Regions from separate parts of the Bacillus sp. D386 genome, predicted to be linked through region 1. Evidence: riboswitches for the same ligand, from Rfam matches in the RefSeq annotation. Region 1 holds a riboswitch; each other region holds the start of a gene.
The links. A riboswitch is a leader RNA that binds a small molecule or an ion and turns the genes downstream of it on or off. The one in region 1 is predicted to bind cobalamin.
Positions count from the first base shown of each region.

Region 1 (11,157 bases):
GATGAAAATAAAAATCCGGTAAGAATTGATACCATCGTAATCTCTACTCAGCATGACGCGGAAACAACACTGGATCAAATTAAGAAAGACTTAAAAGAACAAGTAATTAAACCGGTTGTTCCTGCTCACCTTATTGATGAACAAACTAAATATTTTATTAACCCAACGGGCCGTTTTGTTATTGGAGGTCCACAAGGGGATGCAGGCTTGACTGGCCGTAAAATCATTGTTGACACGTATGGTGGATACGCACGTCACGGTGGTGGAGCATTCTCTGGTAAAGATGCTACAAAAGTAGACCGTTCTGCTGCCTATGCAGCCAGATATGTAGCTAAAAATATTGTAGCAGCAGGTCTTGCAGATAAAGCAGAAGTTCAGCTGGCTTACGCGATTGGTGTAGCTCAGCCAGTATCTATATCCATTGATACGTTCGGTACAGGTAAAATTGAAGAGGAAAAATTAATTGAATTAGTACGTGCTAACTTTGATCTGCGCCCTGCAGGAATCATAAAAATGCTTGATTTAAGACGTCCGATTTATAAACAAACAGCAGCTTACGGACATTTTGGACGTAATGATTTAGATCTTCCTTGGGAGAAAACTGATAAAGTAGAAGTACTGCGTACGGAAGCTAACATCTAAGATAAACAGCATAAACATTTCAAGAAAGAGGGATAAACCCTCTTTCTTTTTTTGTCTAAATATGATAATATTAGGAAACTATGAAATCGGGTATAATGGATCGTATTTTGTCGGGACCCTAGCTCATATCTAAAATCTAATTCTTTGATATTTTTAAATGAAAAACAGTCGAAAGTAAAGGTAGTGAGTGAATAATAATGTGTGGATTTGTAGGATGTATGCATGATCACCAACAAGCGAATCAGGATTCAGAACTAATTAAAAGTATGAATGACTTGATTACGCATAGAGGGCCGGATGACGAGGGGTATTATATAGATGAACATATCCAGCTTGGTTTCAGAAGACTAAGCATCATTGATATTGAATGTGGACATCAGCCCTTAACGTATGAAAATGAACGCTATTGGATTGTTTTTAACGGAGAAATATACAACTACTTGGAATTGAAAGTAGTGCTGGAAAAGGAAGGCATGGCGTTTTCTACAAATTCAGATACTGAAGTAATCCTGGCGGCATTTGTTCAATATGGGGAAAAGGCAGTTGAAATGCTTCGTGGGATGTTTGGGTTCGTGATTTGGGATAAACAGGAGAAATCTATTTTTGGTGCCCGTGATCCATTTGGGATTAAACCATTTTTTTATAAGGAAGATGGGGATAAGACCTATTTTGCTTCTGAAAAGAAAAGTATTATACACGCTATAGAAAAACAAGAATTGGATCATGTGTCTCTGCAGCATTATCTTACCTTTCAATTTACTCCAGAACCAGCAACGATGACAAAGTATGTGAAAAAATTATTGCCTGGACATTGCTTTACAAAGAAAATTGGAGAACCTATGGAAATCCGCCAATATTGGAAAGCGGAATTTAAACCTATTCTGCGCAGTGAACCAGATTGGATTAAAGAAATTCAAGATGTGATGTATGACAGTATCAGCATGCATATGCGCAGTGATGTACCCGTTGGTTCATTTCTTTCAGGTGGAATTGATTCTACAATCATCGCATCCATAGCTAAAGAATTTCATCCTGGAATTAAAACATTCTCAGTTGGATTTGAACAGAATGGTTTCAGTGAAATTGATGTAGCTAAAGAAACAGCTGACAAGCTTGGGGTAGAGAATATCAGCTATATTATATCGCCGCAGGAATATATGAGGGAACTGCCGAAAATTATGTGGCATATGGATGACCCGTTGGCAGACCCCGCTTGTGTTCCTTTATATTTCGTGGCAAGGGAAGCGCAAAAGCATGTAACGGTTGTTCTGTCAGGTGAAGGAGCGGATGAATTATTCGGAGGATACAATATTTACCGTGAGCCTCAATCCTTAGCCATGTTTAATAAAATTCCTGTACTTATGAAAAGAGCGCTAAAAAGAATTGCTGCCATGATGCCTGAAGGGGTAAAAGGCAAAAGTTTTATAGAGCGCGGCTGTACGCCGATTGAAGAACGCTATCTTGGAAATGCCAAGATGTTTATGGAGGAAGAGAAGGGGCAATTATTCAAATTATATAAATCAAAGCTGGATTATACTACGATAACACATCCGTTCTACGCAGAAACACCCGAATATGATGATGTGAGCAGAATGCAGTATATTGATATTCATACATGGCTGCGCGGAGATATATTAGTAAAAGCTGATAAGATGACGATGGCACATTCTCTTGAGCTTCGAGTGCCATTCCTTGATAAAAAAGTATTTGAGGTGGCATCCGGAATTCCAACTGATTTAAAAACTGCTCATGGAACGACCAAATATATACTTAGAAAAGCTGCAGAGGGAATCATTCCTGACCATGTATTAAATCGTAAGAAACTTGGTTTTCCAGTCCCTATCCGTCATTGGTTAAAAAATGAAATGTATGAATGGGCGATTACAATAATAAAAGAAAGCCAAACAGATCATTTGCTGGATAAGCAAGTCATTATGAATCTGTTCAATAATCATGTTACAGGTAAAGCGGATAATAGCCGTAAACTATGGACTGTATTGGTATTTATGATATGGTACTCTGTATATGTCGAAGAAAAATATCCTTTCCAGGCATTAGCTGAAAAGGATATGATAAGTGACCCAATCCATTAATCTTTATAGGTTATAGCCTGTTTTCCCATTTGCACCCACGCTTTTTCAAAATCAGCGGAGGGTGCTTTTTTATTTTTAATTCCTGTTAAGGGATCGTTAAAATAAATATAATGCTGATCATATCCCGTTACTACGACAGAATGCTCCTTATAAGTAATCGATATTTTCCCATTTGGTGTTTTCCAAGTATGGAAATAGGATGGATCCAGTTTTTCATAGGCTGTATTTATGATAACCCAGACGGGCCGATTGGTTGAGAGATACTTTTTGATTTGGTTGAAATCTCCATTGGTAAAATCGATTATTTTGCCAGGCATATAATGCTCAGCAAGTTTTTTTATAGGCTTATGATACACTCCGAGGCCAGGTTTATTAGTTGAATACATATCTCCAATAAATCCATCATTAGGATCACCGTAATGGATTTCACCATTTATTTTTTTTATTTTAGCTGGATTTTTTTTTATTTGCTGGGCAAGTTTTAATTTATCAGCATCCAATCCGGAATATTGAAGAAGCATAGCCAGGCTGGTTACTTCACATCCTCTTGGGAGCTCGGGCAGCTGTTTAACGATCGGCACATCAAGAAGTACTTTATCTTTGGCAGGAGGTTTTGCAGGTCGATTATCTTTGGTAATAGAAGTTGTTAAGCTTACTGACTTATCAATCATATTATTAATTTGATGAGCAAAGGAGTAATTTGAGTTATAGACCTTCCAGCCTGTATACAGGAAAGTGCCTATCAAAGAGATAACAATCAAAATAGATAGTGGCTGATATTGACTCCATAGGACCAAAATGATTGAAATGATACTAAATAACATGAAAATCAAAATGAAAGTATTCATAATCCTACTCCTGAAATTGATTTTAAAAAGGTGTATCATTTATAGCTAAATAATAAAGGGAATGGGTATACAATAAAGAGTATACCCTAATGAGGAATGATAATTAGTTATTCTCTTTTAAAGGTTGTATACTTGAATAATAGCGTGCTTTTTCTGCGTATTCCTTATTTATTCTTGCCATGTCTTTACGATCATCATCTGTTAATTCACGAATTACTTTAGCAGGTCTGCCGAAAGCGAGTGTGTTTGGTGGGATTTTTTTACCTTGAGATACTAAACTGCCTGCACCGATGAAGGCACCTTCTCCTATTTCAGCTCCGTCAAGAATAATGGAGCCCATCCCAATCAAAGCATTTTTCTCCACATGGCAACTATGGAGAATGACTTGATGGCCTATCGTTACATTATCTTCCAGTACTAATGGGTTGTTGGGACTTTGATGGAGGACTGAGTTATCTTGAATATTAACATTTTTACCGATAATCACAGGAGCGACATCACCTCTAATGACTGTGTTAAACCAAACACTTGAATTTTCACCGATTGTGACATCACCACTGATAACTACATGATCCGCTAAATAAGCAGTTTGATCGATGGAAGGAATTTTATCTATATATTGATATAATTTCATTACAAAACCTCCGTTTTCTACTGTAAAATAGATAGTTAATAAAAGTGTACATATAAAGCGGTACAGTGTAAATAAAATAAAGCTAAACATCATACAGGAGGAGTTCATCTATGAAAAAGTGGGAAGCTGAGGGGAAAGCCTATGGTGTAATCGTGATTGTTCACGGCGCCATGGAGCATTCAGGCAGATATAAATGGTTAATTGAAAGATGGCTATCAGAAGGGTATCACGTAATTATTGGAGATTTGCCAGGTCAGGGAATGACTTCACGTGCAAATCGAGGGCATATTGATTCATTTGAGGATTATATTGATGAGGTTGATTCATGGGTGAACGAGGCTTATACATTTGGTTTGCCTGTATTCATGCTGGGTCATAGCATGGGAGGACTCATCATCATTAACATGCTTCAACTTAAAGAATATAATTTAGCGGGTATTATCCTATCTTCACCATGCTTTGGAACATTAATTCATCCTCCAAAATTACTTGAATCCATGTCAAAGGTTTTAAATCTTGTTTATCCTACATATAAAAAACCTTCAGGATTAACGGTTGAAATGGCAACGAGAAATCCAGAAGTTATTGAATTTGATTTGAACGATTCACTCTACATCACAAGTGTATCAGTCAGATGGTATCGTGAATTAATTTCAGCTATGAAGGATGCCTTTGATTTTGATGAGGATTTCCCGGATATTCCTGTTCTTGTTATGCAGGCAGGGGACGACAAAATAGTGGACAAGGCTATGGTTAGAGAATGGTTTAACTACTTTCCGGCATCCGAAAAGCATTATAAAGAATGGCCTAAGCTGTATCATGAAATATTTAATGAGCCAGAGAGAGAAGATGTATTTCTATATGCAAAGAGCTTTATTGAAGCGAGATTGCGCAATATAGGGTATATCGTTTAAGGGGTTAGGAGATGGGACACAAATGAAATTACCCACTAGTGATATCAGCTTAGTAAAGAATGTATACAGAAATGTATTTCCAGTTGTTCATCGGGAACTCGCGAGTTGGCAGGCAAAGGCAGAAAAAATCCCTAATGAAGAGCTGCGTACACAGGCCTTATCCAGTATTGCCCACAAAACTTTTCATTGCGAGGGTGGTTCTATATTAGCTCTCGCAGCAGGTGAAAAAAAAGATGATGTCATTCGATTTATTGTTGCGTATCAAACAATCAGTGATTATCTTGATAATCTATGTGACCGCAGTACCTCACTTGATCCTAATGATTTTACGCTATTGCATCAATCTATGAAGGATGCTCTTAATCCGGAGGCCCTGACGAGAAATTATTATGAACTCAGAGAGGAGCAGGAAGATGGCGGGTATTTAGTCGAGTTAGTAAAAACCTGTCAATCTGTTCTTTCAAATATGATGCATTATCAACATATCGAGCCTTTTTTGAAAAAGCTTTGCACCTTTTATTGTGATTTACAAATACATAAGCATGTTACGTGGGAAGAACGGGTACATAGATTAGAAACCTGGTTCAATGAAAATAAACAGCAGCTTCCAGAAGGTTTGTCATGGTATGAATTCAGTGCTTGTGCAGGATCTACTCTGGGCATCTTTTGTTTAGTTTCATATGCAGTGCGTGATAATTTTACTGAACATTTGGGGAAAGACATATATGAATCTTATTTTCCTTATGTGCAAGGATTGCATATTATGTTGGACTATTTTATTGATCAGGAGGAGGATCGCCAAGGCGACGATTTAAATTTCTGTTTTTATTACGAAACGGAAGAGCAACTGATTGATAGACTTTGTTATTTTGTTGAAAAAGCCAATTTAGATGTCACAAAAATACCGGACAGCAAGTTCCACAGCATGATTAACCAGGGATTATTGGGTATTTATCTAGCCGATTCCAAGGTGAAAGACCAGTTGTCGGTTAAGCAATATACTAAAAAAATGTTAAGCCTGGGTGGCCGTTCAGCGTATTTCTTTTATTGGAATAGTAAGCTGTATCATGCGTTTAAGAGAATGAAAAAGAATAGGCGAGTCTAGCATTCAATACTAAGGGGATGGAGCAGAATGGTGAAATTAAGTATTCTAGACCAGTCACCGCGCTCTGTTGGAGAGCCTTCAGAGCAGGCACTTGCTAATACGGTCAAACTGGCAAAATTGGCTGAGGAGTGGGGATACTCAAGATTTTGGGTCAGCGAGCATCATGATAGTCAAGGCTTGGCAGGATCTTCGCCTGAGATATTGGCAACATGGATTGCTGCTCAAACAGATAAAATAAGAGTTGGAACAGGCGGTGTTATGCTGCCTCACTACAGTGCTTATAAAGTAGCTGAAAACTTCAGAGTATTATCTGGTTTAGCTCCAGGAAGAATAGATTTGGGAATCGGCAGGGCTCCTGGAGGGATGCCAAGAGCAACGCGAGCGTTGCAGGAGGGGAGAGTACAGGAACTGCATCGTTTTCCTGACCAGGTAGATGAGTTATCCTGGTATCTCTATGATCAAATACCGGAATTGCATCCTCTATATGGGTTATCGGCGACACCTACCATTACATCTCCGCCGGAATTGTGGATGCTTGGATCTAGTTCATCTAGCGCAGCTCTTGCAGCTCATAAGGGTATACCCTATAATTTTGCTTTGTTTATTAACAGTGAATATGCTGAAGAAAATATGAAGCATTACCATGAAGCATTTCGACCTACAGAGTTAGTACAGAATCCATCAGGTATGGTTACTGTATTTACAGTTTGTGCGGAATCGGACGAAGAGGCAGAATATCTGGCTGGTTCATTGGATTTATCGATGCTGTTTCTTTCACAGGGAATTATAAGAGAGGGAACACCTCACCCAAAAGAAATTCATGAAATGTCATTATCGCAGTTTGAGAAAGCTCGGATTGATTACAACAGAAGCAAGATGATTATCGGTTCTCCTAAAATGATTGGAGAAAAAATTAGAGAGCTGAGTGAACGCTTCTTTACAGATGAAATTATGCTTGTGACAATCACCCATTCATACGAGGCTAAAGAAAACTCCTTCAGATTAATTGCCAAAGAACTGTTGAAATAATAGTGGATTTGCCATTAGTCAATCAATCTATTAGAATAAGAATAAAATCTAATAAATCACTTTAAAGTGCCTCGGTACACGAGGGTAAAAGGGAAAACGGTTCAAATCCGTTGCAGCCCCCGCTACTGTACTTACTAAATCACAAGTCTGATTTAGTAAAAGCCAGGAAACCTGCTTTTAGAGTTTTAGTACTTATTTTTCGGAGGGAAAAGTAGGCTTATTGTATTCACAGGCGTGAAAAAGTGAATCCTTAGCTCAATACCATCCTGAGCTAAGGATTTTTTATGTGTTGTAGCTTATAATCTTGTTTTAAAGTGCATGAATAATCCGAGGTTCGCCGCCAGGAGTAAAGAGGAATTGAAGTATAAGTTATGAATAATAAAAATAGAACAACCGGTATTTATTTTGGGAGTATCCTGTTTTTGCTGCTCGCTGCGTTGCTCGGCCTGTTTATAGGCAGCGTGGACATGTCATTTAAAGATATTCTTGGGATTCTCTTGAAGAACGTGACCGGCCAGGAATCCTTCTATACCGGTCCAAAAAATATAGAAATGATTATTTGGAATATACGATTACCCCGGGTATTAATCGCTTTATTTGTGGGTGCCTCACTGGCACTTGCCGGTGCTGCCTTTCAGGGGCTTTTGCAAAATCCACTCGCTGATCCATATACTATTGGAATTTCTTCCGGTGCATCGGTTGGGGCAGTGATTGTTCTATTCTTTAATATCGAATTTGCTCTTTTTGGTCAGTTCACATTGCCGCTTGTTGCAATCGTGTTTAGTTTTATAACCTTGTTTATTGTATTTGGTATTACAAAGGCAGCTAGTGTTACCTATGCAAATGAGACCATTATTTTAGCCGGTATAATTATGAATTCATTCATTGGCGCTGTGGTCTCACTTATCATTGCGCTATCCTCAGGAGATCAAATGAGGGAAGTATTAAACTGGCTGATGGGCAGTGTGGCTATGAAAAATTGGGGACACGTCAGTATATTGATTCCCTTTTTTATTATAGGAGCTTCCATAATTTTATATCATTATCGTGAACTAAATGGGATGGCTCTTGGAGATCAATCCGCTCAATATAATGGTATCGATGTGAAACGAAAGAAAATAATCATTATTATCGGGGCTGGACTATTAACGGGTGCAGCAGTTGCCGTATCAGGAGCTATTGGCTTTGTTGGACTGGTTATTCCACATCTTGTTCGCCTTCTTGCTGGTGCTGATCATCGCCACTTACTGCCATTATCCATGATTATTGGAGGTGGATATCTCGTATTGGCTGACTTGATTGCACGTACGATTATCAACCCGCAGGAATTACCAATCGGTGTCATTACTGCCTTAATCGGTGCACCTGTATTTACAATCTTACTGATTAAAGAACGCATAAAAAGAAGGAATTTGACATGTTAACCGTAGAGAGCCTCAGTGCAGGCTATCATAAAAATAAGCAAGTGCTTCAGGACTTATCTATTAAGGTTGAGAGCGGAGAATTTTTTGCTCTTCTTGGTCCAAATGGAAGCGGTAAGACGACATTGATTAAAAGTATATTGGGAAAAATGGAATATAAAGAAGGGACTTCAATCATTAATGGGAAAAGGACCTCATCCTATAAAACCGGAGAATTGGCTAAAATTGCAGCCGTGTTAAGTCAGGAACATATGGTGGGTATAGATTTTACGGTGGAAGAAATCGTACTATTAGGCAGGTATCCTTATCAGGAGAAGGGATTTTTTAATCATTACCGTAGTGAGGATTACGCAATTGTTGATGAGTGTCTTGCTCAGACAAACACGCTGAAATTTAAGTATACATACTTTTCGTCATTAAGCGGAGGGGAAAAGCAACGTGTCCTTTTAGCAAAGGCTTTGGCCCAGCAGCCAAAGCTCCTGTTTCTCGATGAACCTACAAATCATCTGGATGTAAAGCATACAATCGAATTGTTAAATTTATTAAAGAGGCTCCAGCTTCAAAATGGGCTGACGATTGTCGCCATCCTCCATGATTTAAACATGGCAGCTTTATATGCAGATAGATGTGCTTTGCTTAAGGATGGAAGGAAGGTGGCGGAGGGTGGAATAGATTTACTTTATGATGAAACATTGCTTTCATCTGTATACGAGGTAGATTTGGTAAGTCGCCCTCATCCTATTACGGGAACACCGCAGATCTTTTTTACCCCTGAGAACTTTAAATGATTATATATAAAAAGTGTGAGCATCCATAAGCTCACACTTTTTTAACGTTTTTCGATAGCGATAATAAATGGCGGATTGTTTTTTTGATTCATAAATCGGTATTCCAGCACATGGGCCGTATCCTGTGGAAGCTCTGTAACGAATTTGATTAATTCGTCACGTTCAATGTCTCCGCCGGGATGACCGTGATAGATGACAAGAACTATGATGCCTTCAGGCTCCATAATTTTGAGTAATGACGTTACAGCCTGAATCGTAGTAGGAGCGGTTGTAATAATTTCTTTATCGCCGCCAGGCAAATAGCCTAAATTAAAGATTGCGCCTGTAACAGATTTGCCAGTTGGGATAAATTCCTGTAAACGCTCATGACCTGCATGAATTAGTGTTACCCGCTCCTGAAGCTCATTTGTCATCAGTCTCTCTTCCGTTTTTTGCAAGGCAGATTCCTGAATGTCGAAGCTGTATACATGTCCATCCGGACCAGTTAAATTTGCTAAAAATACGGTGTCATGCCCATTGCCCATCGTACAATCAATGGCTATATCACCAGGTTTAACTGCTTTTTCAAGCAATAGTCTTGCGAAGGGAAGGATACGATCAAGCTTCATTTATGACAGCATCCTTACTTGGCACATAAAATTTACCTTGATAACTATTGCGACGCTTTAATTCAGCATCGATAGCATTTAATACTTCCCATTTATTAACGCTCCACATTGGTCCAACCATCAAATCAATCGGACCGTCACCGGTAATACGATGGACAATCATTTCAGGCGGAAGGATCTCCAACTGATCACAGACAAGATTGACATATTCATCTAACGAAAGGAATTCCAGCATTCCTTTTTCGTATTGTTTTACCATTGGAGTGCCCTTTAAGAGATGCAATAGGTGAATTTTAATTCCCTGTACATCCAGTTTAGCAACTTCTTTAGCTGTCTCCATCATCATTTCTGGAGTTTCAAGCGGCAATCCATTAATAATATGGCTGCAAATGCGTATACCGTGTTTCCGAAGTTTGTTTACTCCCTCTACATAGGTTGGATAATCATGTGCACGGTTTATGATATTAGCTGTTTTCTCGTGAACAGTTTGCAGACCAAGCTCAACCCACAGGTAAGTACGTTCATTTAATTCAGCTAAATATTCTACAACATCATCAGGCAGACAGTCTGGACGAGTGGCAATGGATAATCCGACTACACCTTCCTCGTTCATGACGGTTTCGAATTTTTCCCGTAACACCTCGACTGGTGCATGGGTATTTGTATAAGCCTGGAAATAGGCCATATACTTGCCGTCCTTCCATTTTTGGTGCATTTTTGCTTTTATATCGGCAAATTGTTTTTGCAGATCTTCAGCACGATTGCCGGCAAAATCACCGGATCCAGCGGCACTGCAAAATGTACAGCCACCAAAAGCTACCGTGCCATCACGATTTGGACAATCAAATCCACCATCAAGAGCTACTTTAAATACCTTGTGACCAAATTGATTGCGGAGATGATAATTCCATGTATGATAACGTTTGTCGTCACTAGCATATTGAAAAGGGTTAACCTGTTTCATTACAAAAACCCCCTGTTTAGATTTCAAGAACATAAACTCCATTTTACCATGCTGATGTATACTTTCCAATTGACTATTATTAGCAGCTATTTAAAAATCATTAATCTTTTC
Region 1 is NZ_VEMV01000007.1:31,144-42,300, forward strand. Features, by position in the region: gene metK (methionine adenosyltransferase) at 1-642, shown strand, start outside; gene asnB (asparagine synthase (glutamine-hydrolyzing)) at 840-2,735, shown strand; gene FHY45_RS18920 (C39 family peptidase) at 2,732-3,583, opposite strand; gene FHY45_RS18925 (gamma carbonic anhydrase) at 3,687-4,217, opposite strand; gene FHY45_RS18930 (alpha/beta hydrolase) at 4,328-5,131, shown strand; gene FHY45_RS18935 (tetraprenyl-beta-curcumene synthase family protein) at 5,154-6,236, shown strand; gene FHY45_RS18940 (LLM class flavin-dependent oxidoreductase) at 6,264-7,265, shown strand; cobalamin riboswitch at 7,313-7,458, shown strand; gene FHY45_RS18945 (FecCD family ABC transporter permease) at 7,637-8,689, shown strand; gene FHY45_RS18950 (ABC transporter ATP-binding protein) at 8,683-9,474, shown strand; gene mnmM (tRNA 5-(aminomethyl)-2-thiouridylate-methyltransferase MnmM) at 9,516-10,082, opposite strand; gene mnmL (tRNA modification radical SAM protein MnmL/YtqA) at 10,072-11,046, opposite strand.

Region 2 (11,275 bases), on a different contig from region 1:
ATATTTGTAATTTATTCAACTAACAAAAATAGCAGCCCAATGATGAGCTGCTATCGTATTAAATATTAGTGTATGTTTTTCTTTTCAAAGTTACCGCCCATAACATCAGAAACGTTCTGAATCGCTATAAAGGCATTTTCATCAATATCATGTACAACATCTTTTAATTTAGCCAATTCCAGACGTGTCATTACGCAATAAACCATTTGCGTATCTTCCTTTAGGTAGCCACCCTTTGCATAAATAAACGTGGTCGATCTTCCAAGGCGATCCTGAATAGCCTCTGAAATTTCTGCATATTCGTTGGAAATAATCGTTACAGATCTAGATTCATTTAAACCTTCTACTACGATATCCATAACCTTAGCGGCCATATAATACGCGAAAATAGAATACATTGCAGAATCCCATTCAAATACGAAACCTGCAGCTATAAAGATGAAAACATTTATGAACATAATGATTTGTCCAACTGGTAATCTTAATTTCTTAGATAATAAAATCGCTATGATTTCTGTACCGTCAAGGGCACCGCCAACACGAATGACAATCCCAACTCCAAGTCCAAGAATCAATCCTCCAAATAACACAGCCAGGATTTTCTCATCTGTAAATGGCTCAATATGATGCAACATTGCTGTACTAACAGAAAGGACAGCAATACCATAAATAGAGGAAATCGCAAAAGTTTTACCAATTTGTTTGTATCCAATATAAAGGAATGGCAAGTTAATAATAAAGATGAATAGTCCCAACTGTAATTTGGTTATATGTGAAAGCATAATGGATATCCCAGTTATTCCACCATCAATGACACTGTTTGGTACCAAGAAGAGTTCCAATGCAACAGCCATCATGACTGCACCAAGTGTAATGAAGAAAAATCTTGTTAGTATTTTTAATATAGATGCTTTTTTATGTGTTTTTGGCAAAACTATTCCTTCTTTCTTTATAAATATTTATTATTTTGATTGATAATCAGTAAATTTTTGAAGAATAGAATTTAATATCTTCAGTTCGTGTTCATCCAGTAAAGCTGCATACTTTTTTAAAATTTCTCGGGAGTTCTCTCTTGCCTTCTGAAGAACTTGAACCCCCTCTTCGGTAAGTGTTACAGCGACAAACCTTCTATCCTTCTCATCTTGAACTCTTGAAACAAATCCATGCTGCACCAGCCTTTCAAGCATGACGGTGATCGCGCTTGGTTTCACATTGAGGATTTTCGCTAAATCTTTAACGTTTGTCACTTTTTCTTTTTCAATTTTATTTAACAAATGAAATTGCGATCCGGTAATCCCCAAATCCTGATGCTGCGTAATCTCCGACATGATTGTTCTAATTGTTGAAATCAATATACTTTCAAATTCTTCTATTTGATTTTCTTTACCATCCATCCTATATTGTCCTCTCTTACATCGAGAATAATTTTAATTTTTTTGCTTAATTATTATACCATATTATAATTAAATAGTTTAACTATCTTATATATACACTTTCCAAATTAATATTAACCAAACAAAAAGGCATAAAAAAAACCGTGGTTACCCACGATTCTCTTTCAAAACTTTTTATTTATATACATGTATCTGGCTTTCTTCTTTGACTTCCTTTATCCAATTGAATGGATCTTCTACTTTTCCATTTTGTATTCCTGTGATGGTATCATATAATTTTTGCGTTAACGTTCCTATTTTCCCTTTGTTGATGGTTAAAATTTCATTATCCCATAATAATTCACCAATTGGCGAAACTACTGCTGCTGTTCCTGTCCCAAAGGCTTCTTCCAATTTCCCATTTTTATTAGCCTCAATAATCTCCTGCATAGAAACTCGACGTTCTGTAACTGGGATGTTCCAATGTTGTAATAGCTGAATAATTGATTGACGAGTCACACCATCCAATACACTGCCGTTTAATGCAGGCGTGACAACCTCACCATTTATTTTAAAGAAGACGTTCATGCTTCCGACTTCTTCGATATACTTTTTCTCAATTCCATCAAGCCAAAGCACCTGTGAACAGCCAAGTGCTTCTGCCAATTCCTGTGCTTTAAGACTGGATGAATAATTACCGCCTGTTTTGGCCATCCCTGTACCGCCCTTTACAGATCGTACGTAATCTTTCTCAACACCAATTCGAACGGGATTGATTCCCTCTTTATAATACGCTCCCACTGGTGACAAAATGATTATGAACTGATAATGCTTGGACGGTGCAACACCCAAATAAGGTTCTGTTGCAATAATAAACGGCCGTACGTATAAAGAAGTACCTTCCCGGTCCGGAATCCATTCACGATCAATATCGATTAGGATTTCCAATGCCTTGATAACAAACGACTCATCTATATGGGGGATGCATAAACGATCATTAGATTTGTTCATCCGTTCAAAATTCTTTTCCGGTCTAAACAGAAAAACCCGATTATCGTGAGTACGATATGCTTTTAGCCCTTCAAAAACCGTTTGTCCATAGTGAAAAGTCATGCAGGAAGGCTCAAGTGTAATAGGTTGATAGGGAATAATCCTCGGATCATGCCACCCACCCAATTCTTCATCATAATCCATAATAAACATATGATCCGTAAAAATTCTTCCGAAGCCAAGTGTTTCAGGATTGGGCTTTTCTTTTTTATAATTGGTTTTTGTGATAGAAATTAGTTGAGTATCCATGTGATGTCCCCTTTAAATTGTCAGAATAATTAATAAAATTAATTGTACTCCTCAAATAGGGAACCTGCAAGTAGCAAACTTAAAATTAATAAAAAAACTCCAATTCATCGACTATTTCTCATAATCAAATGTTTTAGCGCTCCGAGCTCATAATGATATATGGATGTATACGACCTGTACTATCTTTTCCTAACTTATCAATCTGCCAGTTATGATAATTAGCCTCATTCACATTAATCATTTGAAATGCATCAGCTTGATTGGAGCTGGATATTACATATTCCTCATGTGAGTTCGACTTTCTTTTAATATGGAAGAGATAGAGAGGTTGTTTAATTAAATTCTTTAATCCCAATAATTCTTCCATTTTTCTTTCAAAGGCATCCAATTTTTTCAATGTATGCTTACTATTATCACAAGCAGCATCCTCGTCACCCAAATCATGTACCACTGTCTTATGTTCGCCAAATTGATATACCAATCGGGTAACACAAGTCGGGCTATCCGGCACAATTTGTGCAGTAGTATTATAAATGAAGTTTTTGTAATCGAATGATAGCAAGAGATCTTCAATTTTTTTAACTCTTTGCTTAGAAACCGTAAAGTTCTTAACGCCTATATATGAAACATACTTCTCACCCTGCCAACTTACATGCCCTTCACTTGTGATGGTTGCCTGATAAATCGGGGATTTGCCAAGACATGATGTCCGCGAGATGGAAAATTCTTTAAACAACTTTATACTTCCTCCTATTAGTACAAACTGATTCTTTAGAGTGCTAGATATCTATATATTTATCACCGCGCTCACTTTTCAAACATTTTCCAAATTATAATAGGTCTACCATATATACTATGAAAGACCAATACCATTTATAATAAGCCAACTGACACATTAATTAAAGACCAAAAGTATCTATTTAAGGCTGGCTGCTACAAGTATAATATGAGTTAAATTTCCTAAATTAATATAGTTTTAAAAAAATATAACATACCTCTTTAGATGTTAGTTATCATTTTGCGGGAGAGTGTATTTTACATGGTGAAGAAATTGAAAAGAGAACAAGCTGTTCTTTCTTGACAATATCGAGGAATGTTTCTGTATGGATTTCTGCCAATAAATTAAAATCAATCACTAAGCTACTATAACATATCTGTAAAAATTGATGTTTCAGATAAATATGCTAACTTTAATTTTACGAAAATTAGAAACAGCAATCTTTCTTTTGGACAAATTTTATCTGAAAGAAGTGCTGGCTCATAAGCAGAAAACAAACTATAAGAAAGCCCGACTTTTATTCAATAACACATTTACTTATACAGGTTCCGCAATAAGGATAATTCGATGATGTGTTACATCAAAGTACCCATCCGACTGAATAATCTGGTGGATTATATATCATACATCCAATTAATGATCCAACTCAAAACTCGGTACTTTCCAGGGAATGGCTTTTAGATATAAAAGTACCAACATCATAAAACGTTGGATTGGATAGGCTTCTTGACTATAAACAACAGTCATATCATTCTTCCGGACTTCTTTCAGTGCTATTTCATCGTATTTTCCCCTTTAACAGATGATTTTATAAATCATTCTGTCAAAATGGGAGACCGCGGCATAGATTTCTCCGTTATTATTGTTCATATTCCAAATTTCGCATAATTATCCACCATCAATATCCATATTATATATATTTTATCATAATATAGAAAATAATTCGTGAACTTTTCCCGAGATTAAAAGGCACTCATTTTGTATATCCTATACTTGATGTCCTCAAAAGGGACATCAGAACGTATCCTACTGATGGGGTGATAAGCAATGAGTTATCGGAATCATTTAGATCCACACTCTTCTCTTTTTCACCATAACTGGACAAGGCGGAAGCGCTCAAAATCACAGGTTAACGGACATACTGCAATGTCCCAAACCAATATCATTTTGAGGAGCAATGCGAAAGCTCACCGCTGGTAAGGATGCCTTCAAGCAAAAAGACGCCGTAATGGCGTCTTTTTACATTTACAGTTCATCAAATCCATTGGTATCTGTTGTTTTTGTATATTGTCTTGATTTCTGCTCAAAGAAATCCGTCTTGCCTAAATCCACTTCCTGATAGGCAACAATCCATCTTAATGGATTTTTGTTCGGAACCTCTGGAAACGGAGATCTTCCATACCCCAATTGATTGCAACGCTTATTAGCCATAAACTGGATATATTGTTCGAGCTCAGCCATCGTAATTCCCTCGATTTTATTTCCTATAACTTTATAACCCCATTCAATCTCAAGCTCTGCAGCAGTTCGGAAGGTTTCAATCGCAAAATTTTTCAATTCTTCTGTATTTGTTTCAGGATGTTCAGCCACTATTTCTTTAAAAATCTTCTCAAACAGCCCAACATGGATCTGCTCGTCTCGATTTATATAATTAATCATCGTTGAAGTTGCCACCATCTTTTGGTTTCTGGCCAAATTATAAAAGAAAGCAAAGCCTGAGTAAAAGAAGAGCCCTTCTAGGATTACATCATAGATAATCGATTTAAGCAGATTTTCAATTGTTGGGTTTTCTGTGAAATCCCGATAGCCATCAGTAATAAAATCATTTCGTTTACGCAAAATCTCTTCAGTTCTCCAATATTCAAAAACTTCATCTTGCTTGCTTTTCTGGACAATACTTGACAATACATAGGAGTAGGAATGGTTATGAATGACTTCTTGCTGCGCCAGCATAATCATCAATGCATTCAGAGATGAATCGGTCAGATAGTCGGCGACTTTACTGGCATAGTCAGACTGGATACTATCAAGCAATGCCAACAAGCCTATAATTTTTAGAAAGGATTCTTGTTCAATTTCTGAAAGATTTGGAAATTGTTTCGCATCATTCACCATATTAATTTCAAAAGGCGTCCAAAAATTAGATAGCATTACTTTATATTTAGGATATGCCCATGGATAGCGCACATCATCCCAATTTAAAATATTTGAATTTCTGCCATTAATAATACCCGTTGAACTATTCGGTGCTTCCCGATCGACTAATTTACGTTTTTCCACTATTGTTTTTGTATCCATTATATTTCCCCCATCCTTATTGGCAGCTTTCGCATTCTTCTATAACAGCGCTTGAAGTAGAACGTACATAGTATGTTGTTTTTAATCCGGTCTCCCATGCAAGCAGATGCAAGTCTAATAAATCACGTGCTTTAATATCATTACGGACATACAAATTAAACGAGATTCCTTGGTCGATATGTTTTTGACGACGTGCATTTTGGAGAATGCTCCATTTTTGGTCAATTAAATAAACGGATTTATAATACCACATTGTCTCCAGATTCAAGTCAGGTGCAGTCACTGGAATACGGTAATTCTTCTTCTCTTCGGAATATTCCCTTCTGAAAATTGGATCAATTCCGGATGTAGAACCGGCAATAATCGCAGTTGAAGAATTTGGTGCTACGGCCATAAGATAGCCATTTCGAATTCCGGATGTATGCACTCTTTTTTTCAATTGACTCCAAGCATCTGAATCATAGCCTCTTTGGTCAAAAAAGAATCCGCTATCCCAATCAGATCCTTCAAAAAATGGGTAAGCACCTTTTTCACCAGCTAAATCCACACTTGATTTAATCGTTAAATAAGCGATTTTTTCGTATAATCGGTCACAGTATTCAACGGCTTTCTCTGATTCCCAGGCAATGCCCTCAAGCGCTAATAAATGATGCCAGCCAAATGTCCCAAGTCCTATAGCACGATAATTTTTATTCGTTATATTTGCCTGAATGACCGGGATATTATTTAAATCAATGACATTATCAAGCATTCTCACCTGTATCTTAATTAAGCGTTCAAGGACATCTTCCTTTACAGCTTTGGCAAGGGAGATAGACGAAAGATTACATACAACAAAGTCACCCGGTGTTTTTTCAATAATAATTTTCCCATCCTCGGTTCTTTGTTCAATAACTTTGGTAGCACTTTGATTTTGCATAATTTCCGTACATAAATTACTGCAATATATCATTCCTTTATGGCGATTAGCATTAGAGCGGTTGACCGTATCCCGATAAAACATATAAGGTGTTCCTGTTTCAAGCTGAGAAATCATGATCGCCTTAAACACTTCAATGGCAGGTATTTCTTTTTTGGAAAGCTGCGGATGATTGATACATTCAGTATATTTTTGTCTGAATTGGCCATCCCCTGCTTCTTCATCAAAATAATCTTCAAGAGAATATCCCATTACTTTTCTTACTTCATGCGGATCAAATAAATACCAGGTACCCCGCTCCTTGACCATTTCCATAAATAAATCCGGAATGCAAACACCAGTAAATAAATCATGCGTTCGAAAACGTTCATCCCCATTATTTAAACGCGCTTCGAGGAAGGCAAATATATCCTTATGCCAAACATCCAGATAAACTGCAATGGCACCCTGTCTTTGGCCCAGTTGGTCCACACTGACGGCGGTATTATTTAATTGCTTCATCCATGGTATAACTCCTGAGGAAACACCCTTAAATCCTTTAATATCACTGCCTCGCGCTCTAATTTTCCCTAAATAAACACCTATTCCTCCGCCATTTTTAGATAGATTGGCAATATCGGTGTTTGAATCATAGATACCTTGCAAACTATCATCAACAGTATCGATAAAACAACTGGATAATTGGCCATAGCTTTTCCCAGCATTAGCAAGCGTAGGAGTTGCCACCGTCATATATAGATTGGATAAGGCCCAATATGCTTCTCTTATTAATTTGATTCGCTGTTCTTTAGGCTCATTCATCATTAATGTCATGGCAATAATCATAAACCGTTCCTGAGGAAGTTCATATAAGCTTCCATGATGAGATTTGGCTAAATAGCGATCTGCCAGCGTCCGAATGCCAATATACGTAAACAACTGATCTTTTGATGAATCGATGACTGCTTCGAGTTCATTGATTTCGTCTTCCGTATATTCATTTAACAATGCTGGATTATAAATCCCCATATCAGTCAATAGTTCAACAAGCTGATGAAAGCTCCCATATTTGTGTGTTAAATCATATCCCCGGCTTTTTGAAGCTTTATCATATAACTGGTCTAAATAAATAGTTGCCGCCACAAATGTCCAATCAGGCTCATCAGCAGAGATACGCTCTACGGCGCTTAGTACCAGTAAATTCACCAACTCTTTCTTGCTATAGTCAGACTTATACTCAAGTGCTGTCTTGATTTTTTCTAAGTATTCCTCTGCTGAATAAATAGATGTATAGGAACTAACACATTCCTTTATGTATGTTTCTATGCTTTTTAAATTTATGACTTCCAGACTTGCATAGTTTGATTCGTAAGATACTGCCATACTAATTTCCCCCTTATTGTTTGCCGATAAATCGATTAAAAACGTCTGTTCCCTCCACGCAAAAAATCCCATTGCCTAAAAATAAGCAATGGGAAAAGAAATAATAACAAGATTGAACTGTTCAATATTGCTATTTCATCCGTTCCACCCTCATTGCTCCCGATAAAGGCAAACCAGTGAAAAAGGCAGGTCTCCTGACTCATGCTTCGCTTTACTCTAAGTCCTTCCCATAGATTTCTCTACAGTGGTTTACTTATTTCATCAGCATTTACAGTTGCGGGTACAGTTCCGGATTTTAACCGGATTCCCTATTAAGTCGTAATACGACACCTTAAACACGTTAAAATCAATATATAGTATTTTAGATATAAAATGATAACAACATATAGAATTATAAATCTTATATGTGAAAATAGCAACTAAAATTCCGACAATTTATTTAGGCAATTGCTGGAGAAATTGATTGATAAATGCTTCGGATTCCAATCGAATTCCAATGTATGGCGGATGAACACGTTTATTGGCTTCAAGAGGAACCCCCAACCACAATACTTTTTGGTCAAGGATGACAAATGTGAAGCTTGGCCCATTCTGAAGATGGATATCCGGATCCAAATAGGAATGGGAATCTGGAGAATACATCATCAGTCTTGTTCTTGAGTTCCTCGTCTTCACTCTTTGAACAAAATCCGATGATAACACACTGGAATTTGGCAAGGAAAGGATAATGGAAGATTGGGCTTTTTTTAAATCCTGATAGAACCCTTCCAAATTTCTTGCATAAATCCATTGTAATTTTGGATGATGGTTGGCAATCCATTTGCCTATTTGATCCATATTGACCATTTGATTCCGTTTCATTTGATATTGAACGAGCTGATGAAGAGTTTTTGTATGCGAAACTTTTGATTCTATAAACTCCACATCGCTGACATGAATCAGTTTCCCTTTTGTTCTGGTAATTGCAACATTTAACAGCCGTTCACTTTCCCTGCCCGTTAAAAGCATCCCTGCCCGATTTTGCGGATAACTATCTACACTATCAAATACCATTACTTCCCGTTCACTTCCCTGGAAACGATGGACAGTGGCAGCCAATATATCATGCAGGCCGTTCTCTTCCTCATATAGATCTTTAATTAATGTTTCCATCAATTGTGCCTGCGCACGATAAGGGGTTGCATAACCGATTGATTTACTCCCATTGCTGTAGGCTTCATGAATAACCTGAAAGGATAACAATAGATTCATCAAATTCATTCTAGAACCAGAGGAAGTGCCCGTAAAGCAGTGTTCCCCTGTGAAGCTCGTATTTAACAGTACGGAAGCACGATCTACAAAAGGTGTCTTTGAAACGATATCTTTTTTATTTATATGAACACTTGGATGATCGCCAACCAGTGAATTATAAACATATTGGTTCGTAAAAGCGGAGATATCCGGATGCATTCTCCTCTGTTCCTTTAATAAAAACAAATGAGTATGAAGTTTTCCCCCACGTGCAATATCAGCAACACCGGCACGATGGAAGATGTCCTCCTTCAGCCAGCGGTCTACAAGCTCTCCCCTCGAAACCGCAATAGGAGGTAATTGCTTAAAATCCCCACAAATAATACAACGCTTGGCAAGTGCGCCGGCAAAGGCAATTTGCGGGATAAAGGCCATACTGGCTTCATCAATGATAACTAGATCATACTCTTGTTCAAAAATACTCGGGTCCATTGCTGCTTTCGCCAAGGTAGTCCCAACAATGAAGGCATTTTTGACTAAATGAATTTCTTTTTGCCTTATTTTCTCTAAGATTCTGCCCAGTTTTTTTTCAAGGTCAAGAAGCTGCTCCGAGTCACGTACGCTAAAAGACAGAGACAGATCTTTTTTTAGCAGTTTCTTTTCTTCATTAATCGAATCCCTTTCCTTCACTAAATGTCCATCATGACTTTCCAATAATTTAGCCGGCAATATATCCCCATGCATCAGAAGACCCTCACCAGTTTGAGAGCCGTAACGTAAAATATCTCCTTCATGAAAACGATCCGCTCGTTTAACAAATGCCGTAATTTCGGCAAGCAGGACATCCACAGCCTGATTACTGTGAGAGAGAACTAATATACGTTTCTTTTTAAAATATTTATTGGCTGCCGTTCGTGCTAAAGTATACGTTTTTCCTGTACCAGGCGGTCCCCAAACATATGTGACCGGGTTATATTTTGATCTGGCATATAATTCGCGTACCGCGCTTTTACTTGTTTTGTCCGTTCGTTTATCAGGCATGGAAGGCTCCATGATCCGTTTAACCCGACTTCTTTTCCGCTTACTTTTCCTGATATCATCCAGTCTTTCAATCAGCTGATCTAAAAGTTCCCATGGGTCATGATAAATCGTAGCCTCTTCAATCAATTCACCTATTGATTGTTCAAGAGACAGAAGCAAACTATTGCCCTCAGAGGATAGGATTCTGGCATCAAACCGACTCCCGCCCCATTCCAGCTTAGCAATCGTTCCAACAGGTATACGCAAAATACTGGATGACTCAAAATAGTACGTAAAAGAATCACCTGACATAATCTTATTGCCATTCATCAGGTGATAGCGGGTACTTCCATATTTTTTTAAATACTGAATCTCTTCTTCAAGTGCTTCCTGCCATTCTTCAATATACTCTTGTGTTGAATTCATTCTTTGTGCCCCTCAAATCATAAACCTAAATTATCTCTAATTTGATAACTATACCATACAAACTAAAACTAGAATAGTCGATGGCACATACTCACCTAACCGAAACATGCATCCAGACACCGTATTGTTTCTCGTATTAAGGGGTGCACAGTTATGACATTTTGTTTATGATTTTTTTGTAAAGAGTTGCTTAAGTGATTCAAAAAAACCTGTCTTTTTTTCTGTCTCCTCAGTATTAGTTTCTTCCTGTGCCGGTTCTTCTAATGTAATGTTATCGTTATTAATTGCATGATCATAGGCCAATACCAAACCATTAGGTGAATTATAGTCTTTATTGGTCACGATTTTAAATTGAATCCCATGTTCATCTGCTGCTTTAACGAATTTCGATAGATGGGAATAATTAATGTGGCCATTTAAATAAAGCTTAGCGCCCTTATTTTTTTTCAATAGGTCAATAAATCCATGTGGGATTTGTTTTTGAAAAACCTGAGCCTGTGTTAATGCGACAACCACACGTTCACGTAAGCTCCCAAGAAATTCTTTCCGTTCAGCAGGCTTTATTTCTTT
Region 2 is NZ_VEMV01000003.1:450,574-461,848, reverse strand. Features, by position in the region: gene FHY45_RS11030 (YitT family protein) at 66-932, opposite strand; gene FHY45_RS11025 (MarR family winged helix-turn-helix transcriptional regulator) at 963-1,394, opposite strand; gene FHY45_RS11020 (branched-chain amino acid aminotransferase) at 1,569-2,672, opposite strand; gene FHY45_RS11015 (DUF6438 domain-containing protein) at 2,806-3,408, opposite strand; gene FHY45_RS11010 (YpzG family protein) at 4,498-4,650, shown strand; gene FHY45_RS11005 (ribonucleotide-diphosphate reductase subunit beta) at 4,696-5,748, opposite strand; gene FHY45_RS11000 (ribonucleoside-diphosphate reductase subunit alpha) at 5,765-8,029, opposite strand; cobalamin riboswitch at 8,197-8,378, opposite strand; gene FHY45_RS10995 (DEAD/DEAH box helicase) at 8,465-10,705, opposite strand; gene FHY45_RS10990 (YueI family protein) at 10,871-11,275, opposite strand, start outside.
Region 2: it holds a riboswitch for cobalamin, as region 1 does, so the genes downstream of both, FHY45_RS11000 (ribonucleoside-diphosphate reductase subunit alpha) here and FHY45_RS18945 (FecCD family ABC transporter permease) in region 1, are expected to answer to the same signal.

Region 3 (11,275 bases), on a different contig from region 1:
CTTTGTTGATTAAACCATACTCCAATGCTTTTATCGCCGAAATTTTTTCACCGCTTAAGATTAATTCAAGAGCCCGCCTGCGGCCAATCAATCTTGGCAGCCGTTGGGTCCCCCCATAGCCAGGCATAATTCCGAGCTTTATTTCTGGAAGAGCAAACTCTGCTGTGTCTGCAGCTATTACCAAGTGGCAAGCCATTTGCAATTCATTCCCACCACCCCGCGCACGACCGTTTATGCTTGCAATGATAGGTTTAGAGAAAGACTCAATTCGGTTAAATAGATCATGCATCCCTTGAATCGTTGCCCTCGCTTTTTCCGGATCCGCTAAATCTGCAAATTCATTTACATCTGCACCAGCTGAAAAAGATTTTTCTCCTGCTCCGGTTATTATAATAGCTCTAATTGTATGATTGTTTTCGATATCATCCAAATAGGTGCCAATCTCATATAATGTATCTCTGCTCAATGTATTTAGGGGAGGTCGATTAATCGTAATGATTGCCACCTTATCAGTTACCTCCAACAAACAATTTTGCCCCATTCCCCTACCTCCCTTTCCAGTATTACAGCAATTGCCTGACCAAAACCGATACACATGGTTGCAAGCCCAAATCTTCCGTTTGTTCTTTCCAATTCATTAAGTAAAGTGGCTATAATACGAGCTCCACTTGCGCCCAGAGGATGGCCCAATGCGATCGCTCCTCCATTCGGATTTACTTTATCCATATCTGGTTCCAGCTCTTTCGCCCATGCTAATACAACTGAAGCAAAGGCTTCATTCACTTCAAAAATATCGATATCATCCATGGAAAGACCTGCCTTATCCAATACCTTTTGTGTTGCCGGGATAATAGCACCGGTAACAAGAGCTACTTTTCCTTCCAGTGAAAATGACATACTTATTAATCTCCTTTCGATTTAGGCAATGACAGGCCAACTGCTACTTCATTAGCAGCTACCTCGATCTCTGCATATGCGTCTTCTTCATACATTTGTTCAATAACTTCTTTATACTTTTCTTCTATTTCTTTAAAACGTACCTTTAAGGACGGAGTCATCTCCCCACCCTCCACAGTCCATTCTTTCGTTACAATGATTAGTTTTTTGGGCTGTTCATAGCGTGCGAATTTATGAGTATTGGATTTTACTTCTCTCGTAATCAATTCCTGTACTTTTTTATTCGTAACCAACTCATTGACAGAACCACGAATGCCCTTCCTTTTGCACCAGCTCTTAAGATTTTCATAATTTAGAGTTAATAAGACGATTACATACTTCTGATTTTGTCCAACCAAAACGGCATTTTCTATATAAATACTTTGGTGAAGTGCATTTTCCACAGGCTGTGGAGCCACATTTATCCCCGAAGTAAGTACTATAATCCGCTTCTTTCGATCCACAATTCTTAAGAAGCCATCTTCATCAAACTCGCCTATATCGCCAGTCTTGAACCACCCATTTTCAAAGTGTTCCTTGGTAGCCTCTTCATCATGATAGTAACCTTTCATGATACTTGGGCCTTTAACAAGTACCTCACCATCATCTGAGATATGGACGTCCAGGTTCGGCAATGGTTTTCCTACTGTTCCAACTTTGGTTCTGGAAAACGGATTTACGCAGATAACGGGGGAGGTTTCTGTCAGGCCATATCCTTCAAGGACCGGAAGATCAACACACCAGAAAAACTTCCCGATTTCTGGATTTAAAGCTCCTCCGCCTGATATAAAGCCTCTGATTCTTCCACCCAATTGTTTTTTTACTTTTTGGTAGACAAGTTTATCAGCTATTTTCCACTTTCTCCTAAACTCTTTCGGTAGTTCACTTTTACGAACCATTACATCTGTAGCACTGGATAAATAATATTTATATCTTGTATTTCCGACTTTAAGTGCCCAGTCAAAAATTTTTCTGCGAATAGGGGTACCGGATTCGACCATCTTTTGAGCCTGGGCATATACTTTTTCAAATAACAATGGGACACTGACTAGGATGGTAGGTTGTACTTCTAGAAGGTTTTGTTGTACGGTATCAATATTTTCTGCATAAGCAATTGTTGCACCAACTGACAAAGGAAAAAATTGACCTGCCATACGTTCAAATATGTGGGATAGTGGTAAGTGGGATAACATGATGTCGTCAGGCCGGGCTTCCAACACCCAAAATTGAACGCCTTCAACATTTGATAAAATATTTCCATGCGTTAACATTGCACCTTTTGGATAACCAGTTGTTCCCGAGGTATGAATAATCGTTGCTAAATCATCTCTTGTTATTGCCTGGAACTCATCTTCCCAGTTAAATAAAGGATGTTTTTCACCTGCTGACATTAATTGTTCCATTGTCAGCATATCTTCTTTCTTTTCTGCTAAGGAATCACCGGGATAAAAGATAATCAGTTTATCGAGAGTAGAATTAGCAAGAATCTTTTGCAGTTGCTTTTGATTTTCTACAAAAAGAAACTTACAGTCTGCATTACTGAGAATGTAAGAAATCTGATCAGATGGTAAAGTTGAATGGATTGGCACACTGACTGCACCCAAACTCATAATCGCTATATCGCTTATAGCCCAGTAAGGATTATTATCAGATAATATGGCTACATGATCACCAAAGCCAACCCCATAATGTGCCAGTCCGGCAGCCGTTTGTGAAACCTGTATCCAAAAATCCCTGTATGTGATCCCCTTATATTCACCTGCTACTTTAACCAAAAAACCATTCTTTTGTGAATTTTTTTCGGCTGTTCTCCAAACCATCTCTACCAAATTTGCAGGTTTCATAAAACACCTCCCTTAGGCCTACACGTCGTAGGGTCACGAAGACGTTGCCACACGATGTGGCGTTTTTAGTCTTTGGTCCACCTTACATGGTCTCCGTTTTTAGCGAGATCTAGCTTCCGTGGCTAAAAGCTCGGGACATAAGCATAGCCTCTTCGGGGGAAGTTCATCCCCTATGAGCCTCTGTCTTATGCTCCTCGCTTTTGAGCAAGCCACTCCAGCTTTTCTTGAGATCTAGCTTCGGCTCCTAGCTCCTCGAGTCATAAGTGTAGCCACTGCTGGAGGGAGAACACCTCCCTACGTGACTCCTCTTATGCTTGTCGGAGCTGAACAGTCGCCTCAGCCTTTCTTATAAATATTCCTTTACGTTATATTGTTTCAGTATTCCTTCTAGTTTGATTGCTTTTCCGATGTCGCCTTTGATTTTTAGTTTGCCGGACATGAAGGCTACGGTTCCGTTTAGTTTGCCGAGAAGGAATTGGCGGAAGTTTTCGACAGACATGGTGAGTGTACAATCCGCTGGTGTTTCTTCTCCTTCGACTACCTCTGCCTGACCATCGTGTATATTAAGCTGATAGATTCCTTCTTCGGAACCGGTGATTGTGAATTGATAGCGTGTCGTAATTCCTTGAATTGGCTGAGGATCGTTTTTAAGTGCTTCCTCAATTTTTTCAAAAGACTCTCTTAATGTATAATCTTCAATTGCTTTTCCCATTTTAAAATTCCTCCCTTTATTATTAAAGGATATTTTTTTTATTTTTCAGTTTTATTTAGATGCAGCATTTTTGTCCTGTCGTTTCACCACCTCCTGAACGTATTTATAAAATCATTACACACGAATACCATATGGTTCATACAGATGACGCGCAATAATTAATTGCTGAATTTGATTAGTCCCTTCAAAAATGTCATAAATTTTTGCGTCACGATATAATTTCTCGACTAGATGTCCCTCAAGACCATATGGACCGAGTATTTCCTGACAGGCTGAAGTAACCTCCAAAGCAATCTTTCCACCATAGGCCTTACACATGGCTGCTTCTTTTGCATTCGGTTTTCCCAAATCTGCTTTCCAGGCAGCTTCCCAGGTTAACAGACGAGCTCCCTGAATTTTTTGCTGCATCTCTGAGAAGAGTCTCAGGGCTTGATGATAATGATTGCCGTGCTGAGGATATTCTCTTTTTACAAAATCCAATGTATATTCATAGGACGCTCTTGCAATTCCGGTAGCCATAGCTGCGATTATGGGCCTTGTGTTATCGAATGTTTTCATAGCAACCCTGAAGCCACCTGATCCATTCGCTTTATTGACATAGGCCTCTTCTCCACCTAAAAGGTTTCCATCCGGAACAAAGCAATCCTCAAACACAAGTTCTGCTGTTTCAGAAGCACGAAGACCCATTTTTTCCGCCAATCTCGAGCATGAGAAGCCGGGTGTACCTTTTTCTATAACAAATGCCCGGTGACCAGCCCTACCTAAATTGCGGTCTACCGTAGCAAATACAACAACCCAGGAAGCTCTTTTGCCATTTGTAATAAATATCTTCTGCCCGTTTATCACATAACCGCCGTCCACTTTAACAGCTGTCGTCTGTAAACCGGATACATCAGAACCTGCCTCTGGTTCAGTCAAAGCATATGCTCCCCACTTCGGTTTCTCATCTCTGGAGAAAATGGATAAAAAACGTTCCTTTTGTTCCGGTGTGCCGCTATGCTGAACAGGCGGACCTCCAAGCCCTGGCCCGGGTAGCGTCAAGGCAATCGCGCAATCTCCCCAGCCTAATTCCTCAGAGGCAATGACTCCCAATCGATTTCCTTGGCGCTCCTTCGCTTTTTTAAAATCTTTTTTCTTTTTATCATCATTGGACTCTCCAAAAGAAGACATGCTTAAAGAAATTCCGAGTTGATTTACTTTATCCAGCCAATCATCCGGTACTTTCTTTAATTGATCGGCAATCATGGATACCGGTCGCATTTCATTTTCAGCAAACCAATGGACCACTTCCTTAACTTGACTTTGATGTGGCGTCAACTCGTATGTGATCATTACTCATCCCCCTCTCCTTACCATACATGATCCAGTTTCCTGCCCTGATTTCTAAATCGCCCTCTTGTTCAAACCAACCGACTTGTGCCTGAGCGTCCCTCATCCACTTCTCAACAGGATGGTCCTGAACATATCCATGCCCACCAAGGAGCTGTACAGCTGAATCTGTTACATATCGAAGCGATTGATGGGCTTTTTTAAGTGCCTGGATACTGTGGAAAACAGCATCAGTTTCACCTTCATCAATTTGTTTTGCCGTATATAAAACAAGATGCCTTGCTGCACCCGTCTGGATAGCCATTTGTGCAAGGTTAAAAGAAACACCCTGGAATTTTGCGATTTCTACCCCAAACGCTTTTCTCTGGGAGGTATATTCAACTGTGTAATCAAGGGCAGCTGCCATAACACCAATTTCTTTTGCAGCCTCTAACGTACGTACACGGCTCAATGATTGATCCATCCAAGTTTCAGCTTCGGCACCACTAGCCAAAATATTGTTTTTGGAAACGCTTACTTCTTTAAGCTGAATTCTCGAAAAGCCGGCACTCAATAGCCCCAAGCGATAATCACCGTCAAGCACTCTCCAAGAATGATTATTGTCTTGATCTATCCAGAACAACACCGCTTCACCATTAGTAGCAGTTCCTGCAATTAATAGATATTCAGCCTTTCTGGCATTTTTCAGCGGACTCGTTTCTCCATCAATGATGTATCCATTGTCTATTTTTTTAATTTGGAGTTTATGTTGATTGGGATAAACAAAGGCGACTGTTGGGCAAATTCCCGTTTCACACTGAGTTTGATAAAAAGAAAATGCGTTATGATCCTCTTTTAGTCGAATAAACGATGCTCCCTCCCCGGCTCCTGGAAGCCCCTGAATAGTATCAAGGTCACCATAAGCAAGCGCCTCAACAATCTGTACCTGGGAAACGAGCGGCAATTCCAGGCCACCGTATGATTCAGGCAGTTCCAAATTTAATAATCCAAGGTCACTCAACTTTCTGACCACGTCCTCACTTACACCCTGATTTTTTTCCGTTTGCCTGGCATAGGGACGGATCTTTTGAATTGCAAAATCCTTTGCTACATCAACAAATGCCTTTTCTTCCTCACTTGGTAAAAAAGAAACCAACTTTCTCCCTCCTTCATATCAATAGTTTATTAATTTGAGAGACTGCTAAATGAGCGCATGACCAATCGGTTTAATAATCTAGCAAGATATTCTACATCTGTCTTTTGGTGATTTGGTTCCCGGAATTTTTGAATGACGACCTCATTGATTGCTCCAACCATTGCCTGAGAGATGATCCTAACTTCCTGTCCATTCACATTCTCCGGAAACTCCTGGTAAGCAAAAAAAAAGATAAGATCTGCGAAACTTTTAAGTGCTTCTCGTCTGACCAGTTCTACTTCGAAAGAAACTCCGACTGATTCGAGTAAAATAAAATTGGCAACAGCCTTATTGGAAAAGCAAATTTCCAAATAGCGAAGAATTCCGGCATATGCTTTATAACCAATGCGTGGTTCCCGTAAAGCTGCAAGCTTAATCTCTTCTGCAACTTCTCCAATCAAACTTTCACAAAGTGCAACAATCAAAGTCTCTTTATTGCCGAATTGTTGGTAGAACGTTGTTTTCGAGACATGTGCATACTCAACTATGTCCAGAACTGATGTATTCTTGTAACCTCTTGTAGTGAATAATTGCAGGGCTGCATATAGCATTTTATCTCTTGCTTCGGTCGGCAGGTCATTTACATATAACATTCTTATCATTCCAATCCCATGTGTGAGTACGAATACGTATTGGTATCATCATACCTACACAAAAGGGAAATTTCAACAAAATTGTTAGAAAATTTAATTTATTTTCTTCAACAAAAAAAGAGCCTCCCAAAGTAAAATGGGCGGCTCTTAAATGAAAATGTTTATTTAAATATTTCAGGATAGATTTTTTCAGCTATCAATTGCAAGCCTTCTGTTAAACGTGGTCCCGGTCTTGACACTGTGTCATTATCTACATCATAAACCTGCTTATTTTGAACGGCAGGTACCTCGGACCAAGCTTTTCTTCCATATACCTTTTCTTCTGGATTTTCAATATAATAGCCATATGTAGTAAGAATAACATCAGGATTGCGATCAATGACTTGTTCTTCATTCATTGTTACCCAACCCTCTTGATCAGCGGCAATATTCTCTGCCTGAATGATATCAAGCATTTCGTCTATATAGGTTCCGTTAGCCGCTGTATATAAATCCGGTGAGGAAGATACTTCAATCCAAACCTTCTTCTTATCTTTTATAGCACTTGCTTTCTCTTTAATTTCTGCTACTTCTTTTTTCATATCCGAAATAATTTCATCAGCTTTGTCTGATGTTCCGGTTGCTTTAGCAATCAATTCAATTGTTCCATATGCACCATCAAACGAATTGGCGTCAGGTACGATAATAACATCAATACCAGCTGTCTGGAATTGTTTAATGGTATCCTTAGCATTATTAAAATGACTGGCAGAAAGCAATAAAAGATCCGGATTTAATTCCAACACTTTTTCAATATTGATTTCTAACCCGCCGACCTTAGGTTTGTCAGCAGCTTCTGTAGGAAAATTACAATAATCTGATACACCAATGATTTTCTCTCCAAGACCTAGTGCATAGGCCGTTTCAGTATTGCTTGGCAGCAAGGATACGATCGTGTCCGGCTTTTCCTCAATCTTGATGCTTTCTCCGGATCCATCCCTTACCTCAACAGGAAAGGCTGTGGACGTTGATTCAGAAACCTCTTTCTTCTGGTTTGAGTCATCTTCAGTTGACGAACACCCAAACATTAACATAGATAGCGTAAGCATTAGCATAAATAAAAATAAATAGTTTTGCTTTTTTAGCATAGTTATTCCCCTTTCCAACATAATAAAAAAGCCTTAGCTCGAAAAAAGCTAAGGCGAAAATCCACATTAAAATAACAGGATTGGACGCCTACTTTTCCCTCCGAAAAATAGTACATACAAAAGAAAGAGCAGGTCTCCTGGCTGACGCATCAATTTACTCTGATTTACCTTCCCATGCTCTAAACAAAGAGCCGGTGGTTTACAAATCATTTCATCCGCGTATACAGTAGCGGGGGCTGCACCGGATTTGCACCGGTTTCCCTATTATCCTAATAAATAAGGCACTCTTACACTATTCAATATTTATATTTTTTATATAATCAGCTATCTTCATTCTTCTTCATATTCAACATCAGTATGTTCCCTGCAAAATTGTAAAACCATCGATAATTCATCTTCCTCAAGCTCAAAATCCAAAATACTTTGTGTTTCACTTTCTATAAACTCATATTTTGAAATTTGGTCCTGATTTTCATCCATTACATATATAACACGCAACAGAAGACCCTTATCGGTATATAGTTCATCTTCCTCGGGAACGGAAATCTCCAGTACATATTCGAACCTTTCTCCAGAAAGGATACCAAACGGGTCTTCCAGTTTCTCAACTGTATAACTTTGTATCTCGATCATCTTTATCAACCTTTCTAAAATGCTTATGTCTATTATACATGTTCAATCTCTTTATTAAACATTTTACCCAATTATTCAACTCCGTTTAGGAATATTTTTTAACAAGAATCAAAAACTATATTAAAATCACTTAATCCATAGGAGTTTATTATGCGTACTCTATCTGTTCTCACATTGCTCATTATCCAGCTTCTTATTCCATCTGAAACATTTGCAAAGACAGCCTACCTCAGTTTTGATGATGGTCCCTCAAACATCACACAGGAAATCCTCGATATCCTCAAAGTTCAGGATGTTAAGGCAACCTTTTTTGTAACGGGAACAGCCAGCCCGGGACATATGTATTTATATAAAGATATCGTAAAAAATGGACACGCTCTTGGACTGCATTCCTATTCTCATAATTATTCCAAAATCTATCGATCCAAGGATACTTTTTTTAAAGACATTACTCAACTGGAAGAATTTTTGGAAAGGGAAGTAGGCGTAAGCCCGAAAATCCTACGATTCCCCGGCGGCTCCAATAACTATGTCGCAAAACAATATGCCGGGACTGATTTAATGGATCAATTAAAGACTGAGGTAATAAAAAGAGGATATAAATATTATGATTGGAACTGCGATGCTAACGATGGATTAAATCCTCCAATTCCAGAAAAAAAATTACTTAAATTAATTATGCAAGGGGTAGGTGAAAAAGAAAATCTCTATATCCTCCTGCATGATTTTAACGGCAATACAACAATCGTGGATGGGCTTCCGGAAATCATTCGCCGTCTGAAACATAAGGGATACACCTTTAAAATAATGGATGAGTCCACACCAACTTTTGAATTTTAAAAATGATAAATACTCCTATCAGTTCAAATCGCAAATGCTGTCCATTATTCTGTAACGCTTCTTTTCTAACCTGAAATAAGGTTTACATTATAAAACAAACGCCCTTTCAGGTAGGGGCGTTTTGTTTTTTATTATTCGACTACAAGGTAATTGCCATGTTCCATATTGATTACGTATTCTGGCTTTGGGGGCTTACCTCCGTGCTCCTTGATTTTCGCTTTATGGCCAGCGATATGCTCAGGGCTCTTTTCCCATGCTTTCCATGCTTCCTCTGATTCCCAGCGGATAATCATGACAACTTCTTCTTCCCCACGCGTTGTTTTTTTCACTAATAACTCCCGACTTATAAAGCCTTCACGCTGCTCAATTAACGACGGACCTTGATCTGGCTTCTTTTTGAAGCGTTCCAATATCTTGTCTGAATTTCCCTCTGTCACTATCCACTTACGGATTTGAACAAACATACATAATCGCCCCTTATTAAAGGAGCATGCCCCACTTGAGACATGCTCCTTGTTATGAAGATTATTTTAATTCATTTAAGATTTCATCTAATTTTTCTGCTTCAGTCGTTACACCGTTACTTGAGAAGTACCAGTTAACACCGTCTAAGTAGACAATTTTGCCTTCTTTGTAAGCACTGGTTTTTTTGATAATATCATTTTCAATATCTTTTTTAATTGTTTCTACATCAGAAGCAGTACGGTCGATAATTAACAATACTTCTGGATCAACAGAAAGGATTGACTCATAAGAGAAATCAGAACCGTGGGAAGATGCTTCGATATCAGTTGTTGCTGGCTTGAAGCCAAAGTCATTATATACATATGCGAAACGTGAATCTTCACCATTGTCGAAACCGGAGATTTTCTTGTCATTGTACATCGCTACCAATGCATTTTCATAACCAGCAGCTTTTTCTTTTACTGCATCAACTTTTTCTTGTAATGAAGCTTTCAATTCTTTGCCTTTTTCTTCTTTATCAAAGATTTGAGCTGCTAAATCAACTGTTTCATATACAGCCTCTATGTAATTATCATTGTCAGAACCAATGAAAATAACGTTAGGTGTGATTTCTTTTAATTGTTCATAAAATGGTGTTTGACGACCAGAGATGAAAATAACATCCGGCTCAGCAGCTGCTACTGCTTCAAAATCGATTTGCTTTAGTGTACCAACATCGGCAACACCCTCAGCAACATATTTTTCTTTTAAATGCGCTGGCATATTTCCTTTACCGCCACCAGCAGCTACGCCTACGATTCCTTCAACACCTAATGCATCAAGTGTATCTAAAAAGCCATAATCCAGAGCAATAATGCGTTCTGGCATTTTATCTAATTTTACTTCTTCAAATGTAGTTGTCGTACCCTTTTCTTCATCTTCACGTGATTCTGTTAAGGAAGATACTGTCATTGGAAATTTAGAACTTTCGACAGTTTCTTTTTCTTCTGTTGGTTTTGTCTCAGAAGACTCCCCTGTTGTTGACTCGTCACCTGAGTTACAAGCTGTCAACATTAATGTTAACGCTGCCAAAGCAGTTAAAGTTTTCCATTTCTTCATCCTTTGTTCTCCTCCTAAAATACGCTGTTGGTAATTGAAAACGATTATCATTTTCAATCGACATTATCATTCTAAATGAGAATCACAAAATATGTCAACTCTTTTGAAGTGTTTGATAAATAATTTTATTTTTCCTATCTGACCTAACGAGAATTAGACATGGATGATTTCGTATCATTCTCGAGATATTCTCTCCTTGAAAAGTTAAATATCAGTTAGAAATGTGCTCAGCAAAAGAAATACTATAAAAAAAGACTCCAAAATAACAGCTATTTTGGAGTCTTCGCGAAAACTTAAGTATACGACCCTTAACTTGAACAAGATTTTGCTGCTGTCAATTATTCCAAAAATATAAGGCCAGAATCTATTTTAGAATCTAATGTGAATTAAAGTATACACATATACGACATCCATCTTGCTCTTGTACAGGAATATGCATGTCATATACATCACGCAAGGATTCTGAGTTAATAATCTCATGCGCTGGACCGTCCTTTATCAGACGCCCATCCTTTAACGCCACT
Region 3 is NZ_VEMV01000004.1:598,101-609,375, reverse strand. Features, by position in the region: gene FHY45_RS14930 (enoyl-CoA hydratase/isomerase family protein) at 1-541, opposite strand, end outside; partial or broken gene FHY45_RS14925 (hypothetical protein) at 514-867, opposite strand; gene FHY45_RS14920 (AMP-dependent synthetase/ligase) at 903-2,780, opposite strand; gene FHY45_RS14915 (SCP2 sterol-binding domain-containing protein) at 3,127-3,492, opposite strand; gene FHY45_RS14910 (acyl-CoA dehydrogenase family protein) at 3,607-4,824, opposite strand; gene FHY45_RS14905 (acyl-CoA dehydrogenase family protein) at 4,784-5,956, opposite strand; gene FHY45_RS14900 (TetR/AcrR family transcriptional regulator) at 5,986-6,597, opposite strand; gene FHY45_RS14895 (ABC transporter substrate-binding protein) at 6,750-7,715, opposite strand; cobalamin riboswitch at 7,826-8,019, opposite strand; gene FHY45_RS14890 (DUF6509 family protein) at 8,046-8,348, opposite strand; gene FHY45_RS14885 (polysaccharide deacetylase family protein) at 8,499-9,188, shown strand; gene FHY45_RS14880 (antibiotic biosynthesis monooxygenase family protein) at 9,320-9,652, opposite strand; gene FHY45_RS14875 (siderophore ABC transporter substrate-binding protein) at 9,714-10,751, opposite strand; gene FHY45_RS14870 (iron ABC transporter ATP-binding protein) at 11,128-11,275, opposite strand, start outside.
Region 3: it holds a riboswitch for cobalamin, as region 1 does, so the genes downstream of both, FHY45_RS14895 (ABC transporter substrate-binding protein) here and FHY45_RS18945 (FecCD family ABC transporter permease) in region 1, are expected to answer to the same signal.